3 regions of the Cohnella sp. GCM10012308 genome follow, and region 1 is predicted to be linked to each of the others. Evidence: riboswitches for the same ligand, from Rfam matches in the RefSeq annotation. Region 1 holds a riboswitch; each other region holds the start of a gene.
The links. A riboswitch is a leader RNA that binds a small molecule or an ion and turns the genes downstream of it on or off. The one in region 1 is predicted to bind cyclic di-AMP.
Positions count from the first base shown of each region.

Region 2: it holds a riboswitch for cyclic di-AMP, as region 1 does, so the genes downstream of both, ACFOTD_RS20985 (CAP domain-containing protein) here and ACFOTD_RS05275 (hypothetical protein) in region 1, are expected to answer to the same signal.
Region 3: it holds a riboswitch for cyclic di-AMP, as region 1 does, so the genes downstream of both, ACFOTD_RS20470 (resuscitation-promoting factor) here and ACFOTD_RS05275 (hypothetical protein) in region 1, are expected to answer to the same signal.

Region 1 covers NZ_JBHRYU010000002.1:480,793-485,622, forward strand. The annotation lists gene kdpA (potassium-transporting ATPase subunit KdpA) at 1-1,468, opposite strand, end outside; gene kdpF (K(+)-transporting ATPase subunit F) at 1,512-1,628, opposite strand; gene ACFOTD_RS05275 (hypothetical protein) at 1,720-2,238, opposite strand; cyclic di-AMP (ydaO/yuaA leader) riboswitch at 2,241-2,404, opposite strand; gene ACFOTD_RS05280 (ATP-binding protein) at 2,777-4,357, shown strand; gene ACFOTD_RS05285 (response regulator) at 4,344-4,830, shown strand, end outside.
Region 2 covers NZ_JBHRYU010000021.1:1,469-6,298, forward strand. The annotation lists gene ACFOTD_RS20975 (hypothetical protein) at 1-152, opposite strand, end outside; gene ku (non-homologous end joining protein Ku) at 290-1,294, shown strand; cyclic di-AMP (ydaO/yuaA leader) riboswitch at 1,857-1,984, shown strand; gene ACFOTD_RS20985 (CAP domain-containing protein) at 1,995-2,792, shown strand; gene ACFOTD_RS20990 (hypothetical protein) at 2,899-3,126, opposite strand; gene ligD (non-homologous end-joining DNA ligase) at 3,365-4,261, shown strand; gene cls (cardiolipin synthase) at 4,284-4,830, opposite strand, start outside.
Region 3 covers NZ_JBHRYU010000020.1:11,833-16,662, forward strand. The annotation lists gene ACFOTD_RS20460 (HD domain-containing protein) at 1-712, shown strand, start outside; gene ACFOTD_RS20465 (TatD family hydrolase) at 754-1,551, shown strand; cyclic di-AMP (ydaO/yuaA leader) riboswitch at 1,706-1,918, shown strand; gene ACFOTD_RS20470 (resuscitation-promoting factor) at 2,230-3,381, shown strand; gene rnmV (ribonuclease M5) at 3,621-4,349, shown strand; gene rsmA (16S rRNA (adenine(1518)-N(6)/adenine(1519)-N(6))-dimethyltransferase RsmA) at 4,376-4,830, shown strand, end outside.

The DNA of each region.
Region 1 (4,830 bases):
ACATAACGAGGCCTGTCGTAATATTCCAGAACGGCGTATTGTCCGTGAGGCCTTCGAAGCCTGAGCCATTGTTGGCGGCCGACGACGTATATTCGTACAGCACCTGCGAGATGCCGTGAAAACCGGGATTCGATATCGATCCCTTGCCCAGATCGCTCAGGAAGGCGATCGCCGTCGGCGCCAATATAATGAACGGATGCGCCAGTATCGCGACCGCGATCAGCTTCATCTCGCGCGGCTCGATCTTGCGTCCGAGGAACTCCGGCGTCCGGCCGACCATCAGCCCGCAGATGAATACGGCGAGCATCGCGTACATCAGCATATTGACGAGACCGACGCCTTTGCCGCCGAACACGACGTTCAGCATCATCTCGGAGAGCGGCACCAGGCCGCCGAGCGGGGTCAGCGTATCGTGCATATTGTTGACCGTGCCCGTCGTCGCCGCCGTCGTCACCGTCGTGAACAGCGCGGACTGGGCGATGCCGAAGCGCACTTCCTTCCCTTCCATGCTGCCCTGGGAAACGTCGATGCCAAGCGCTTCAAGCGCGGGATTGCCGCTCTTCTCCGCCGTATAAGCGACCGTCAGAAACACGAGGAACAGCGCCATCATCGCCGAGAAAATGACCCAGCCGTGCTTGCGGCTCTTGGCGAACCGGCCGTACATAAAAGGCAGCGAGGCAGGCAGCGCCCACATCGACAGAATCTCGATCACGTTGGTCAGCGCGCTTGGATTCTCGAACGGATGCGCGGAGTTTGCGCCGAAAAAGCCGCCGCCGTTCGTGCCCAGATGCTTGATCGCCTCCAGCGAGGCGACCGGCCCGATCGCAATCTGCTGCGAGGCGCCCTGCAGCGTCGTTACCGACAGCGTCGGGTCCAACGTCTGCGGCACTTGCAACGCCACCAATACGAGCGTGACGAGGATGGCAAGCGGGAAAAAAATCCGGGTGTGCGATTTGACGAAGTCCTCGAAGAAGTTGCCCAGCGTCCTGCCTTTGCTCGTAATGCCTCTGACGAACGCCACCGCCACCGAGAACCCGGTCGCCGCGGACGTGAACATCATCATCATGATGACCGCCATCTGCGAAAAGTAGCTTAAGCCCGTCTCGCCGCTGTAATGCTGCAGGTTCGTATTCGTAATGAAGCTGATGACCGTATTGAGGACCAGCGTCGGCTCCATGTCGCCGATGCCGTTCGGATTGAAAGGCAGTCCGCTCTGTATCCGCAGCAGGATGTAGCTGACCGCCACGAGCACGAAGTTGGTCGCAACGAAGCTGATCGCGTACCGCTTCCAGCTCATCCCCGGGCGGACTTTAAGTCCGACGATCGCAAAGATCGGCTTCTCTGCCCAGCCGAACAGTCTGTCGGTCCGATTGGGGGCATTGGAGAAGACGTGGAAAACGTAATTTCCGAGCGGCTTGGCGATCAGCACGAGAATGCCGATAACGATGACGATTTGCAAGAGATCCATGGCCTTTCCTCCTTGGGCTAAAGCGACTCAAATAAGCGTATCGTTAAAATTTCTCCGGGTGCAGCAAGGCGTACACCAGGTAGATCAGCAGCAGGCCGGTGAAAATCAGCACGATCGTCATGCGCGCTCGCCTCCCGCATCGTCGATCGATTTGTCGCACCAGATTACGAATCCGGCAACAAGCGCAAAGGCGGCGAGTAACGTCAAAGTCATCCAAATATCGAGCAAGGTCATACACTCCTTTTTGAAAATCACTCAAGCAGACGGCTGAGCAAAAATCCGACTTCCCCGGTTTGCGTGCGCACCACGTAGGTCGCGCCCAGCTTTTTGTAAATGACTTCCGGATGCCTGGCATGCGTAACGACAGTAATCGCAAGACACGAGCACCCGGCCGCCCATTGCAAATACCGGCAGGTCAGCGGCAGACTGGCTTCAAAAATGAACACCCGGCCGATCGGAAATGCGGGCGCGGCGGCGTTATCTTTTATAGAGGAAGTATTTACATGCACAACTTCGCTTACTCCGATCTTCCTCAACGCTTTTTCTTCTCTGACGTTGTTCGCGAGCGCGGCCACAGGCAGCTTTTTGTACAGCGCCTGGCGAATGAAGTCTCTCCCCGCCGCATGCGACGCAGCCACCAAGATACGACGTTGTTCCATAAGCTCCCCCTCCGAATGTAGGAAGAAGGCAACAAAAAAGAAGCCCGGCAAAGGAGGAACCTTTCCCGCGGCTTCCTGATCAAGACCGTCGTCTTGGATCGCGCGCGACAAGTGTTGCCTCTCCGATACGCTTGCGAGGTTAGCTGTCGGATTCGGGCGCGAGAGCCGCCCTACGCCGGGCACCGTCATGTGCCAGGCGATTCACCCCGTGGAGCCGATGATGGCTCCGATTGGTTCCCCCGTTCCTGCTCGTTCCAGGATTCAGCGTTTAACGATTTTGTTCATGCCTTTCGTTCAAGCGATTTGTCATGACTTTTGTTCAAACAGTCTCTTAATCCCTTCCTTCATCGAACTGTCTGGCCGGCGCCAATTTGCTTGCAAGGCATCGTTCTGCACGTATCTTAAGCCCGGCTTGCAACGCTGTAAAGGAACCCAACTAGGGTATAGGCCGATATTCAATAAAATCCGTTCATTTTGGAAATAAATTAAGTTCCATACTTCCGTTTACTCTCGAATACTTAATATTATTAAGATTATGAGTGATTTTTATAGTATTTTTACACCCTTTTACGGTTTATTTTCTCCGCTTTTTACAGTAATCTTAAGGAAATCGAGACCGAAAATACGAGCGGGCGGGAAGTGGAAGTTGTTGCGGAACCTGCAAGCTTTATGGGCATCTTGGCGGCCTTATGCAAGCATCACCCTCCTGGTCGCGCTCATGACGGTCGTCATGCATCTGCTCGGCCTTGCGTTCGATCTGGTGAATATTGCGCTGATCTATTTATTCCCGATCCTCGTCAGCGCGGTCTGGTGGGGCCTTCGCCCCGCGGTCTACGCGGCCGTACTCGCGATCGTCGCGCTGGATTTCTTTTTTGTTCCGCCGACGCTCAGCTTCTCGGTCGCGGACTTGCGTTACGTGGTTTCGTTCGTCGTTTATGTGGCCGTCGCCGCCCTCACCGCCAGCCTGGCCTCCAGGCTCAAGCAGCAGTTGCTCTATTCCAAGCAAAGAGAGGCGCAGACGACGGCGCTATACACGCTGAGCAGGCAGATGAACGCGATCACTGACGTGAATGTGCTGCTCGATAACGTCTCGCTTCAAGCGGCGCGATCGATGGGCAGCGAGATCGCCATTTATATGCCGGACGCCAAGGGCAATCTGGCGCTGAGCCACCGCTCCGCCGCGGATAGCGATTGGGGACGAGGCGAAGCGGAAAAAGCGACCGCCAAACTGGCCTTCGATCACGGCGAAGCGGTCGGCTATGGCTCGAGTACGCTGCGGGACGCGCCCGGCTGTTATTTGCCGCTGCGGACCGAGGACCGCGTATACGGCGTGCTCGCGCTTAATCTGAAGGAACGGAAAAACCTCTTTACCGCAGGGCAGCGGCAAATGCTCGAGGCGCTTGGCGGACTGGCCGCCAGCGCCGTCGCCCGCGCGAAGCTGGCCGAGGAGGCCAAGATCGCGCATCTGACGGCGGAATCCGAGCGTCTGCGCACGGCGATCCTGGACTCCGTCTCTCATGAGCTGCGGACGCCGCTTGCGGCGATCATCGGCTCCGCCACCGTGCTGGCGTCGGATGACGAACTGTTTACCTCCGAGGACCGCAAGGAGCTGTCGATCAATATTCGCGACGGCGCGCTGCGGATGAACAGGTTGGTTAAAAATTTGCTCAGCATGGTGCAGTTGGAGAGCGGCATGCTGCGTCTGCGGAAAAACTGGTGCGACGTGGAGGATCTGATCGGAGTGACGCTGTCTCAAGTGCAGGATTACAAGGAGCATCGCAAGCTGCGGGTACGGCTGCCCGATGAAGTCCCCCTTGTGTCTGGCGACGAGGTGCTGCTGGAGCAGATGCTGGCGAACGTCGTCGGCAATGCGATCAAGTACAGCCCGGACTACAGCGAGATCGACATTGAGGTATCGTTCGACCCGGACACGCTGGTCATTGCCGTGGCCGATCAGGGAACCGGACTTGCGGAGGAGGAATACGCGCGGATATTCGATAAGTTTTATCGCGCCGATGCCACGAGGCAAGTGACGGGCACGGGATTAGGGCTCGCGATTTGCAAAGGAATCGCGGAGCTGCACGGCGGTACGATCTCGGGAAGGCGCAACGAGCCGCAAGGCACGGTCATGACGATCGCGCTTCCGCTGAACACGCCGGATCAGCAGCAGAGCGGCAAGATCGATGAAAGGCATAGAGAACAGAGGACGGAGAACGATGGCGATGAATGAGCAAGGCGCACGGATCTTGATCGTGGACGACGAGCCTCAAATTCGCAAGCTGCTTCGCGTGACTTTGCAGGCTTATCGGTTCGTCATGCACGAAGCGGCGACAGGCGAGGAAGGACTGCAGCAGGCAGCACTCGTGCGGCCGGATTTGATCCTGCTCGACCTCGGGCTGCCGGATCTGTCCGGCCTGGAGGTGCTGAGCCGCATCCGGGAATGGTCGCTGGCGCCGATCATCGTCCTGACGGCCAGGGATCGGGAGGAAGACAAGATCGTGGCGCTAGACGGTGGCGCGGACGATTACGTGACCAAGCCGTTCAGCATGGGCGAGCTCGTCGCCCGCATCCGGGTGGCGCTGCGGCATGCGGCGGCCCACTCGGTTAACGAGCCGGTCCTGACGTTCGGCGCGCTGACCATCGATCTGATTCATCGCGTCGTCGAATTGAACGGAGAGCGGGTCAAGCTGACGCCGACCGAGT
Region 2 (4,830 bases), on a different contig from region 1:
GTATCGGTCGTCGTCTCTTCGATAAGCCCGTTGTCAAAGGTTACCTGGCCGCCGCCGAGTCCCTCGTTGACCATCCGATCGATGTCCATGTCGTAGTTCAGGCGGCCTTCGTGGATGTGGTCCCGGCCGTCCGCTGCATTCTCTTCGCTCATGAACGCCGCTCCTTTCGCCCCAGGTTCTTCGTTTCGAAAATGAAAGATCGTCCGGTAAAGGATGCCCAGACGGTATGAACTCCATACAGCGATGGGAATCCTAAAGGTATAAGGGATTATGAGGAGGGCTAAACGTCATGCATACGGTATGGAAAGGCGCCATCAGCTTTGGGCTCGTGCACGTGCCGGTGAAGATGTTCACGGCAACGGAGGACAAGGACGTACATCTGCGGCAAATTCACAAAGCTTGCGGAACGCCGATCTCCTACGCCAAAAGCTGCCCGCATTGCGAACGAGCGGTGGAGTGGGAGGAAATCACCAAGGGCTACGAGTATGAAAAGGGACGGTTTGTCCTGTTCGACGAAGAGGAACTCGAAGCCATCAAGCCGGAAAATACGCGGACGATTCAAATTCTCGATTTTGTCGCGCTTGAAGAGATCGACCCGATGTTCTATCAAAAAACGTACTATTTATCGCCCGATCAGGCCGGCGCCGGCGCATACGGCCTGCTGCTCGAAGCGATGCGGCAATCCGGCCGAATCGGCATCGCGAAAATCGCGATCCGCAGCAAGAGCAGCCTCGCCGCCATTCGCTGCGTTGACAATTGCATCTGTATGGAGACGATGTTCTATCCGGACGAGATTCGCGCGATCTCCGGCGTGCCCGGCCTCCCGCAGATCCAGAACGTCAACGACCGCGAGCTGGACATGGCCAAGCTGCTGATCGAGCAGCTGTCCGCCCCGTTCGACGCGGCCAAATACACGGACGATTACCGGACGGCGATGCTGGACGCCATCAACCGCAAGGTCGCCGGGCAAGGCGTCGACGTGGTCACCGCGCCGGCGGCGGAGCGGACCAACGTCATCGACCTGATGTCCGCGCTGCAGGCCAGCCTTGCCGCCGTCAAGACCGGCGACGCGCCCGCCGCCGGCGCTGCGGTCAGCCGAAGCGCCAGTCGCAAGTCGGCGATTCGAGGCGATACGGGCGAAGCGGATGCGGCGCCTGCGGCCGACAAGCCGAAGCGCACGCGCGCAAAGCCGGCGGTGCCGGGGGCGGCCGCAGCCGGCGGCGAGGAAGCCGGCAGCGCAAGCCCCAAGGCTGCGCCCTCGCGCAGGCGCAAGGCCAGCGAGCCGCAGTCCTAATCCTCCGCTGCTTGCGCCTACGTTTAAGCAACGTATTAAAAGCGTTGACGGTGTTGCGACTACTGACAGTCGACACGCACCGCACCTAATGATGCACAAAAAGCAAACCGGACGAAGCAGAGTCAATTCCTGCTTCATCCCGGTTTGCTTTTTTTGTCGATGACTGTTTGCATGAGCAGATGTAGGCAAGGCAGAGCTAGAGACACATAGTCGAACTACAACCATCGATCGAGACAAAGAAGCTCCATGTAGAACTACATTGCCGATTCGCACCTTCTACCGTGACAAAGAAGCTCCATGTAGCGTTACATGCCCGAACCACGCCTCCTACCGAGCAAAAGAAGCTCCATGAAGAGCTTCTCCGTCTTGATAACACCATTGCGATGCTATCTTTATAGACCGCTCTAACTCGTTCGTTAAAACGATGAGAATATTCTAAGAAGCAACGGCCGGCCCTAACGAACTCCGCGCGGGACAAGGAGCGGCCGCATTCATAATTCCCAGCATATGGACCGTGGTAATATTTATGCCGTGAACTAGCGAGATTCCGCTGATAGAATGTGAGACATCCGAGCCGAAGCCCACCAGGGCACGGGGGAACCAAGTATACGGGGTGAAGCCGCAGCCGCGGCAGGGCGATCTCCGACCTAACCCGTCAGCTAACCTCGCAGGCTTACATTCTAAGGAGGAATTTTCATATATGAAGAACAATCGTATCGGTCAACTGGCTGTATCCGGCGCACTTCTGTTGTCGCTCGCCGTTCCGTTCGGCGCTTCCGCGAATGCCGCGACGACTGCGGGCTCCCAGACGACCAAGACTTACACATATAAGTTCGACGCATCGCAGCTTCAGCAATATCTCGGTTCGTTCGACTGGCAATCGTTGCTGTCGCAGCTGAACGGCGGCTCGCTTGGCGGTCTGACGCCATCGACGCCGGTGACGACGACCACGCCTGCCGCACCGGCCAAGCCGACGACGGCCCCTGCGGCTACGCCTGAGCCGACGACAACGCCGGCACCTACCGCAACACCCGCTCCTACCGCTACGCCGGCGCCGACGACAACGCCTTCCGTACCGGCAGGTTCCAACAACGGCAGCGGCTCCACGGGCTCCGGCACGAGCACTCAGAAATCCGGGTTCGCCGCTCAAGTCGTCGATCTGGTCAACCAGGAACGCGCCAAAGCCGGCCTGTCCGCGCTGAAAACCGACGCCAAGCTGACTACGGTCGCAGACGCGAAAGCGAAGGATATGTACAACAACAATTACTTCGACCATACGTCCCCGACGTACGGCTCGCCGTTCGATATGATGAAGCAATTCGGCGTGACTTACAGCTATGCCGGCGAAAATATCGCGATGGGCCAACAGTCGCCGACCGAGGTCATGAACGCGTGGATGAACAGCGCGGGCCACAAGGCGAACATCTTGAACGCGAACTTCAAGTCGATCGGCGTCGCCTACTATAACGGAGAATGGGTGCAAGAGTTCACGGGCTGATCCGTCTCCTATCCGTCTATAAAAAAAAGATGCCTGCCGCAGTCATGCAGTTGACTGCGGCAGGCATCCTTTTTTTTTGCTTGCGCAGCCAACTTCGGCAGCCAAGCTACATCAGCATCGGCAGCACCAGCAAGAGCAGGCCAGCCAAGCTCATCAAGCCGCCCTGCAGCCGTATTCGCCTTTCGGATGCCGGCCCCGGCTCCCCGGTCCGATGGTCGCGACCGCCGCGGGCCAGCGCGATTACGGTTCCGGGATGGAGTACGGCGAACAGCGAGGACCCCGTCCAAAACACCAAAACGAGCGATAGCAGCGCGCCGGCGTGCTGCAGCGGCATCTCCGTAGCGATCCCTCCCCAAGCGCTTTCTTTATTGTTGTATGAGGGTCCGGAGGCAAAAGTGCGGAAATCGCCCGAGTTGCCGCAACTTGGGCGCCGACGACCGCTGCCCCGGGAAATCGCGGCGCCAAGGCGCCTGTCGGAAGTTCGTCAAGGGAATGGGGCAACCGATTAGCGGCTACACTAGAAAGACAACGCCTCTCGTCGAAGAGGCGGCTTCAGAACGGAGGAACGCGCTATGGCACCGGCCACGATGTCCCCGGTCACGCTGCGGCTCGGCGACCGCGAGCTGCTCGTCTCTCATCCCGACAAACTGCTATGGCCCGACATGGGCATCGATAAGCTTCGCTATGTCCAAACGCTGGCCGAATTGGCTCCCTATCTGCTGCCGCACAGCGAAGGCCGCTATTTAACGACGATTCGTTTTCCCGAGGGCTATGCGGGCAAATCTTTTTATCAAAAAAACGCCCCGACGCCGATTCCCGAGTTTGTCAGAACCGAGACGGAAGGCGGCATCCGTTACGTCGTACTCGATTCCTTGCCGACATTGCTCTGGATGGGCAGCCTGTACGCGCTGGAGTATCACGTGTCCTGCGAGCGGATCGCCCAGCCGCTGCCGGACCGCTGGATGCTCGATATCGATCCGAGCCTCGAGGTCGAACCGAGGATTATGGAAGCCGCGGACAAGGTCGGCGATCTGCTGCATTCGCTCGGACTCGATGCGGTCCCCAAAACGTCGGGCGCGACGGGCATCCAGGTCGTCATGCGCATCGAGCCCGGTCCAACCTACGACGATCTCCGCCGGTTCGGCAAGTTTGTCTCCGAGTATTTGACCGCAAAAAATCCGCGGCTCTTTACCGTCGAACGGCTGAAGAAAAACCGCGGATCGCTCATCTACCTCGATTACCTGCAATTTTACCCCGGCCGCACGCTGGTCTCCGCCTACTCGCCGCGCGCCCGCGCAGGAGCGCCGGTATCGACGCCGCTCGATTGGAGCGAGGTGCGCGCCAACCCGAGCCCGACCGACTTCAACCTGTTGAACATCGCGTCGCGGCTGCAGAAGCGGGGCGATCTCATCGGCTCGATGAAGCCGCAGCGGCTCGGAGACGTACTGAAGCAGCTCAAGCCGAACTGAGTATCCATTTTTGCGAGAAGATCTAGAGCAGCGGGGAGAGCATGCGGCAGAGCGCCTCCGCGGCCTTGCGTCCGCCGGAGCGCTTGCGGAAAGACGACAGCTCCAGCTCCCTGCTATCCTTCAGATCCTGCCGGAAGTCGCGCTCCAGCGCGGAGATGGCATCCTGGTGGAACAGGAAAGCGTTCGTCTCGAAGTTGCTGAAGAAGCTGCGCAGATCCATGTTCGCCGTGCCGACCGATGCGATCAGGTCGTCGACGATGACGACTTTTGCATGAATGAAGCCGCGCTCGTACTGCCAAAAACGGATGCCGCAGCTCATCATTTCGTCCACATAGGACATCGTCGCCGCATGCACGAGCTTCGTATCGGGAATCAGCGGCACGATCATCCGCACGTCTACGCCGCTCATCGCTGCGGTCTTAAGCGCCATAACAACGCCTGCGCTCGGGATGAAGTAAGGCGTCGTAATCCAGATCCGCCGCTTCGCCATCGCGAGCACCGCGAACAACGTCTCGTGTATCGCATCCGCCCGTCTGTTGGGGCCGCCCGCAACGATTTGCACGACCTCG
Region 3 (4,830 bases), on a different contig from region 1:
CTTGCGCGTGCTGCGTCCTTATAAAGGGCGAATCGTGGTGAAGGAGAGCGGGATGCATGCGGTAGAAGATTATTTGATGTCGAGATATCAAATGTATTGGCAGATCTACTTTCATCCCGTGACGCGCAGTTCGGATATCGTACTGAGGCAAATTTTCATGAGGGCGCGCGAGTTGTTCCGCGGGGGCCATGCGTTCAAATTCCTGCTGCCGCCGCTAGCGCAGTTGTTGAACGGCACGATCGGACTGCGGGACTATCTGGCGCTGGATGAAGCGATGGTACAGACGGCGTTCGGCCAATGGGCGGACGAAGAGGACGAGATCTTGGCGGACTTATGTAAAAGGTTCTTAAACCGCCGATTGTACAAGTATGTACCCCTCGATAGTCCGCACGAAACACTGGAGGCGGAGCTTCGGGAGCAATGGGAAAGGATCGGTCTGCATCCGGATTATCACCTTCAGATGGACACGCCGACGAACCTTCCTTACGACCTGTACAAGCCAGGATCTCCGGATCCCGAGCCCAAAGAAAAGACCCCCGTCCTGGTGCTGGACGAAAAAGACCGGTTGACAGAGATTTCCCTGAAAAGCGATATCGTCCGGTCGATCGCGGGACTTCATACCGGGAAGTATTACATCTACTATCCCGAAGACCTGGTGCTCCCGCACATCGATAGTCTGAAGCCCGAGATTCGCGAGCTGCTGGGATTATAGATCTTATACCAATTTAATCAGTCAAAGGAGACCTTCAAGACATGCTGTTCGATACGCACGCCCATCTGGACTCGCCGAAGTTTGACGACGATAGAGAAGAAGTGATCGCGCGCGCCAAGGAAGCGGGCGTCGGTACGATCGTCAATATCGGCTTCAACAGGGAGACGATCCCGACGACCCTTGCATTAGCCGAAAAGCACGACTTTATCTATGCGGCAGTAGGCTGGCATCCGACGGATGCCGTCGACATGAGAGTGGAGGAGGATCTGGCCTGGATCGAAGCGCTATGCAGTCATCCGAAAGTCGTAGCGATCGGCGAGATCGGACTCGACTATTATTGGGACACTTCGTCCAAGGACGTCCAGCAGCTCGTATTCCGCGAACAGATCAGGCTCGCGAAGCGGATCGGCAAGCCGATCGTCATTCACAATCGGGACGCTCATGAGGACGTCGTCCGTATTCTTCGCGAAGAAGGAGCAGCCGAGATCGGGGGTATCATGCACTGCTACTCCGGCAGCTGGGAGACGGCCAAGCAATGCCTGGACATGAACTTCTATATCTCCTTCGGAGGACCGGTCACCTTCAAAAACGCGCGCGTTCCCAAAGAGGTATTGGCCCGTGTCCCCCTGGACCGATTGTTGATCGAGACCGATGCTCCGTACCTTACCCCCCACCCCTATCGCGGCAAGCGAAACGAGTCTTCTTACGTGCAGTTTGTAGCTGATTCCGCCGCGGAAATCACAGGCCTTTCTAGGAAAAAAATAGAAGAAATTACGGATCGAAATGCACGTGTCTGTTTTCGACTCGAAGAAAAAGCGCCAACAAACGTAGAAAAATAAATATTTTCTAAGAAAAAACTAGCTTTTGCTCTCGAAATCCTAAAAATATGGCTTAAATTTGCCTTAAAACGCTGAAATTCGCTCTTTGCACGTTCTTTACACCTTTGGGGCGTGCGGGTTATTATCTAATCCAGAAGTCCGAATATGACATTCCTTTTCCAGTGCGCTTAATCTCCCAGCGGGGAGAGCGGGGGACCCGACGCGGACGATATCGGCGCTTGCCGATGTCCCAGCGGTCCGAGCAATCTTGGGGTGAGTAGCGAACGACGGGCGCCGTCCGGCTGACGGCAGACCGCTTGATCGCTTAGGGCAGACTCTCGACGCCCGAACCCGACAGCTAACCTCGCAAGCGTAGTAGAGAGAGGTAACCTCGTGCCGCCCCATCGTCCCTCGTCCAGTTGAGCGGAAGCCACGACCAGGCCCTCTGTCGCAGGCTTTTTTTGTGCCCGAATTTACACGTTCGGCGCCGATGGCCGCAAAGACCGCTCCACGGAAGCACCCACGGGATGAATGGCAGGCGCATGACATGCCTCCACAGCTGGGCAAGGCGGCGCAATTCGCTAGTGTGCAAGCCGCTCCACACTAAGCTTCCAGCGCCGTTATCACAAATGGATAGTCGCGTCAGACGAATATCATGTAAAACAGTCGACGGCGAGGCTATGAAGGAGGAACGAGAAAATGGGTGCAATCCCCCTTCAAGGGACCCATGATCCACGACCGACCGGCAAGCTTACCGCAGCGCGATGGTTGCATGAGCATCTGCGTTTGATTCTCTTGAGCGCAATCTTGTCCTTTGCTCTTACCATCTGTCTCATCATGCTGCTGCACGGCGCGTCCGCCAAGAGCGTGACCGTCGTGGACGGCGGGAAATCTACCGTCATCCAAACCCGCACTTCCGATGTCTCCGCCTTGCTTAAGGAGATTGGCATCACGGTCGGTCCAAACGATCGGTTGTCGGCAGCGCTCACGTCCTCGGTAGAGGAAGGCACGCGAGTCGTCATCGATCGGGCTATGAGCGTTCAGCTCGTCGCAGACGGGAAGAAAGAGACCAAATATACAACAGTCAAGACGGTGGGCGATCTGCTGCAGAACGAAGGCATCACGCTCTCCGCCGAAGACAAAGTCACGCCGGCGCTCACGTCGAAGATCGACGAGGGCCTGCAGGTGAAGGTCGTCCGCGTCACTCGCGAGGTCGTCACGACCGAGCATCCGATGGCGTACAAAGTCGTCAAGACAGCGGATCAGAACTTGCTGGTCGGCAAGACGAAGGTCGTGCAGACGGGCAAGCAAGGCTTGCTGGTGAAAAAGTTCGAGCGCGTCTACGAAGACGGCAAGCTCGTCAACGAACAGCTCATCTACAAATCGCTTGACCAGCCGATCGTGCAGCAAGTCGTAGCCGTCGGCGCGAAGAAAAAAGCGGCCGTCGTGTCGCTTGCCTACAACAAAGCCGCGGACGACGTTAAGACGCTCCAGCTGAACGGCAAATCCGTGAAGGTAAAGAGCGTTTTGTCCGGCGTCACCTTAACCGCGTATTCCGCGGGCCCGGCTTCGACGGGCAAGGACGTAGGCGACGTGGGCTACGGCATCACCGCTTCCGGCACTACGGTATCCGAGGGTCGTACGATCGCGGTCGATCCGGATGTCGTGCCTTTGGGCTGGTGGGTCTACATCGAGGGCATCGGCTTCCGCCGCGCGGAAGATACGGGCAGCGCGATCAAAGGCAAGAAGATCGACGTGTATTACGACAGCGAGCGGTATGCGAATAAGTTCGGCAAGAAACGCGGCAACACCGTGTACGTGATCGGACCGGTTAAGCCATCGGCCGCCTGAGCCGCCTGATAGGTTCTTAATTTTCATTACCCGCTATTATCGAATTTGTGTCTGTTTTATGTCGGAGCGGTCAATTTTTTTTGGCGGCGGCCTGGTCGGGTCGCTGCGTCCTGGGAAGGGGCCTGTGCCTCTTCCCTTTGTCATTTTCGGGATGTGGGCTATAATAGGGCATACGAAGCGATGCGAACGGACTGAACGGGAAGAACGATGGGAACGAACGGCAACGACAACGAACGGTAGTGAGAACGAACGGGGTGGACGGCATCAGCCTGGCTAGAATAGCGGAGATCATCGTCGTTGAAGGCAAGGAGGATACAGTGGCGATCCGAAGGGCCGTCGACGCGGATACGATTGAGACGGGCGGTTCGGCGATCGACGAAAAGGTGCTGCGACGCATCGAGCTGGCCCGCGAGCGGCGGGGCGTCATAATCTTCACGGATCCGGACGTCCCGGGCGAGAAAATACGCAAGATTATCGAGGCGAGGGTGCCGGGATGCAGCCACGCGTTCTTAGCGAAGGCCGATGCGCGCGGCAAGGACGGCATCGGCGTCGAGCACGCGAGCCCGGAGGCGATACGCGCGGCGCTTGGCCGCGTGCGGGCATCGGCAGGGGGCGGCGCCGCTTCCGGCGCGGACGGAGCGATAGCGGCGCAGCGAGGCGCCGGGGCTCCACCAGCGGCGTCTGCGTCCGGGGCGGCGCTGTCCGGCGCTGATGCGGCAGGAGCGGACCGGACAGCGATGGCAGGCGCGGGAGCCGGCGAGTCTGGGATCGACTGGCCGGATCTGATCGATGCGGGGCTGATCGTGCATCCGGCCGCCGCGAGCCGCAGGGAGCGGATGGGCGAGCTGCTAGGCATCGGCTATGCCAACGGCAAGCAGTTCTATAAGCGGCTCGGGATGTTTCGCATTACGCGGACGGAGTTCGCGGAGGCGCTCAAGCAGCTGACGAGAGAGGGAGTAGGCGAATGACGAAGCATGCGGGAGGCGTAGGCGGCATGGCGGGCGCCATGGACATCGCGACGCCGACGCGGACCAAGGATATTATCCGCAAGCACGGCTTTACCTTCAAGAAAAGCCTGGGTCAGAACTTTCTGATCGACAAAAATATATTGGACAAGATCGTGGATGCTGCGGCGCTCAACAAAGAAAAAGGCGCGCTGGAGATCGGCCCGGGCATCGGCGCGTTGACGGAGCGGCTCGCACAGGAAGCTGGCAAGGTCGCCGCAGTCGAGATCGACAATCGGCTGATCCCGATTCTCCAAGAGGTACTCTCGCCCTATCCGCATGTATCCGTCGTGCACGGAGACGTGCTGAAGACCGACCTGGCGAAGCTGTGGTCGGAGCGTTTCGCCGGCTGCAACGAGGTCAGCGTGGTCGCGAACCTGCCGTATTACGTGACGACGCCGATCGTCATGACGCTGCTGGAGCAGAAGCTGCCGCTCGACCGGAT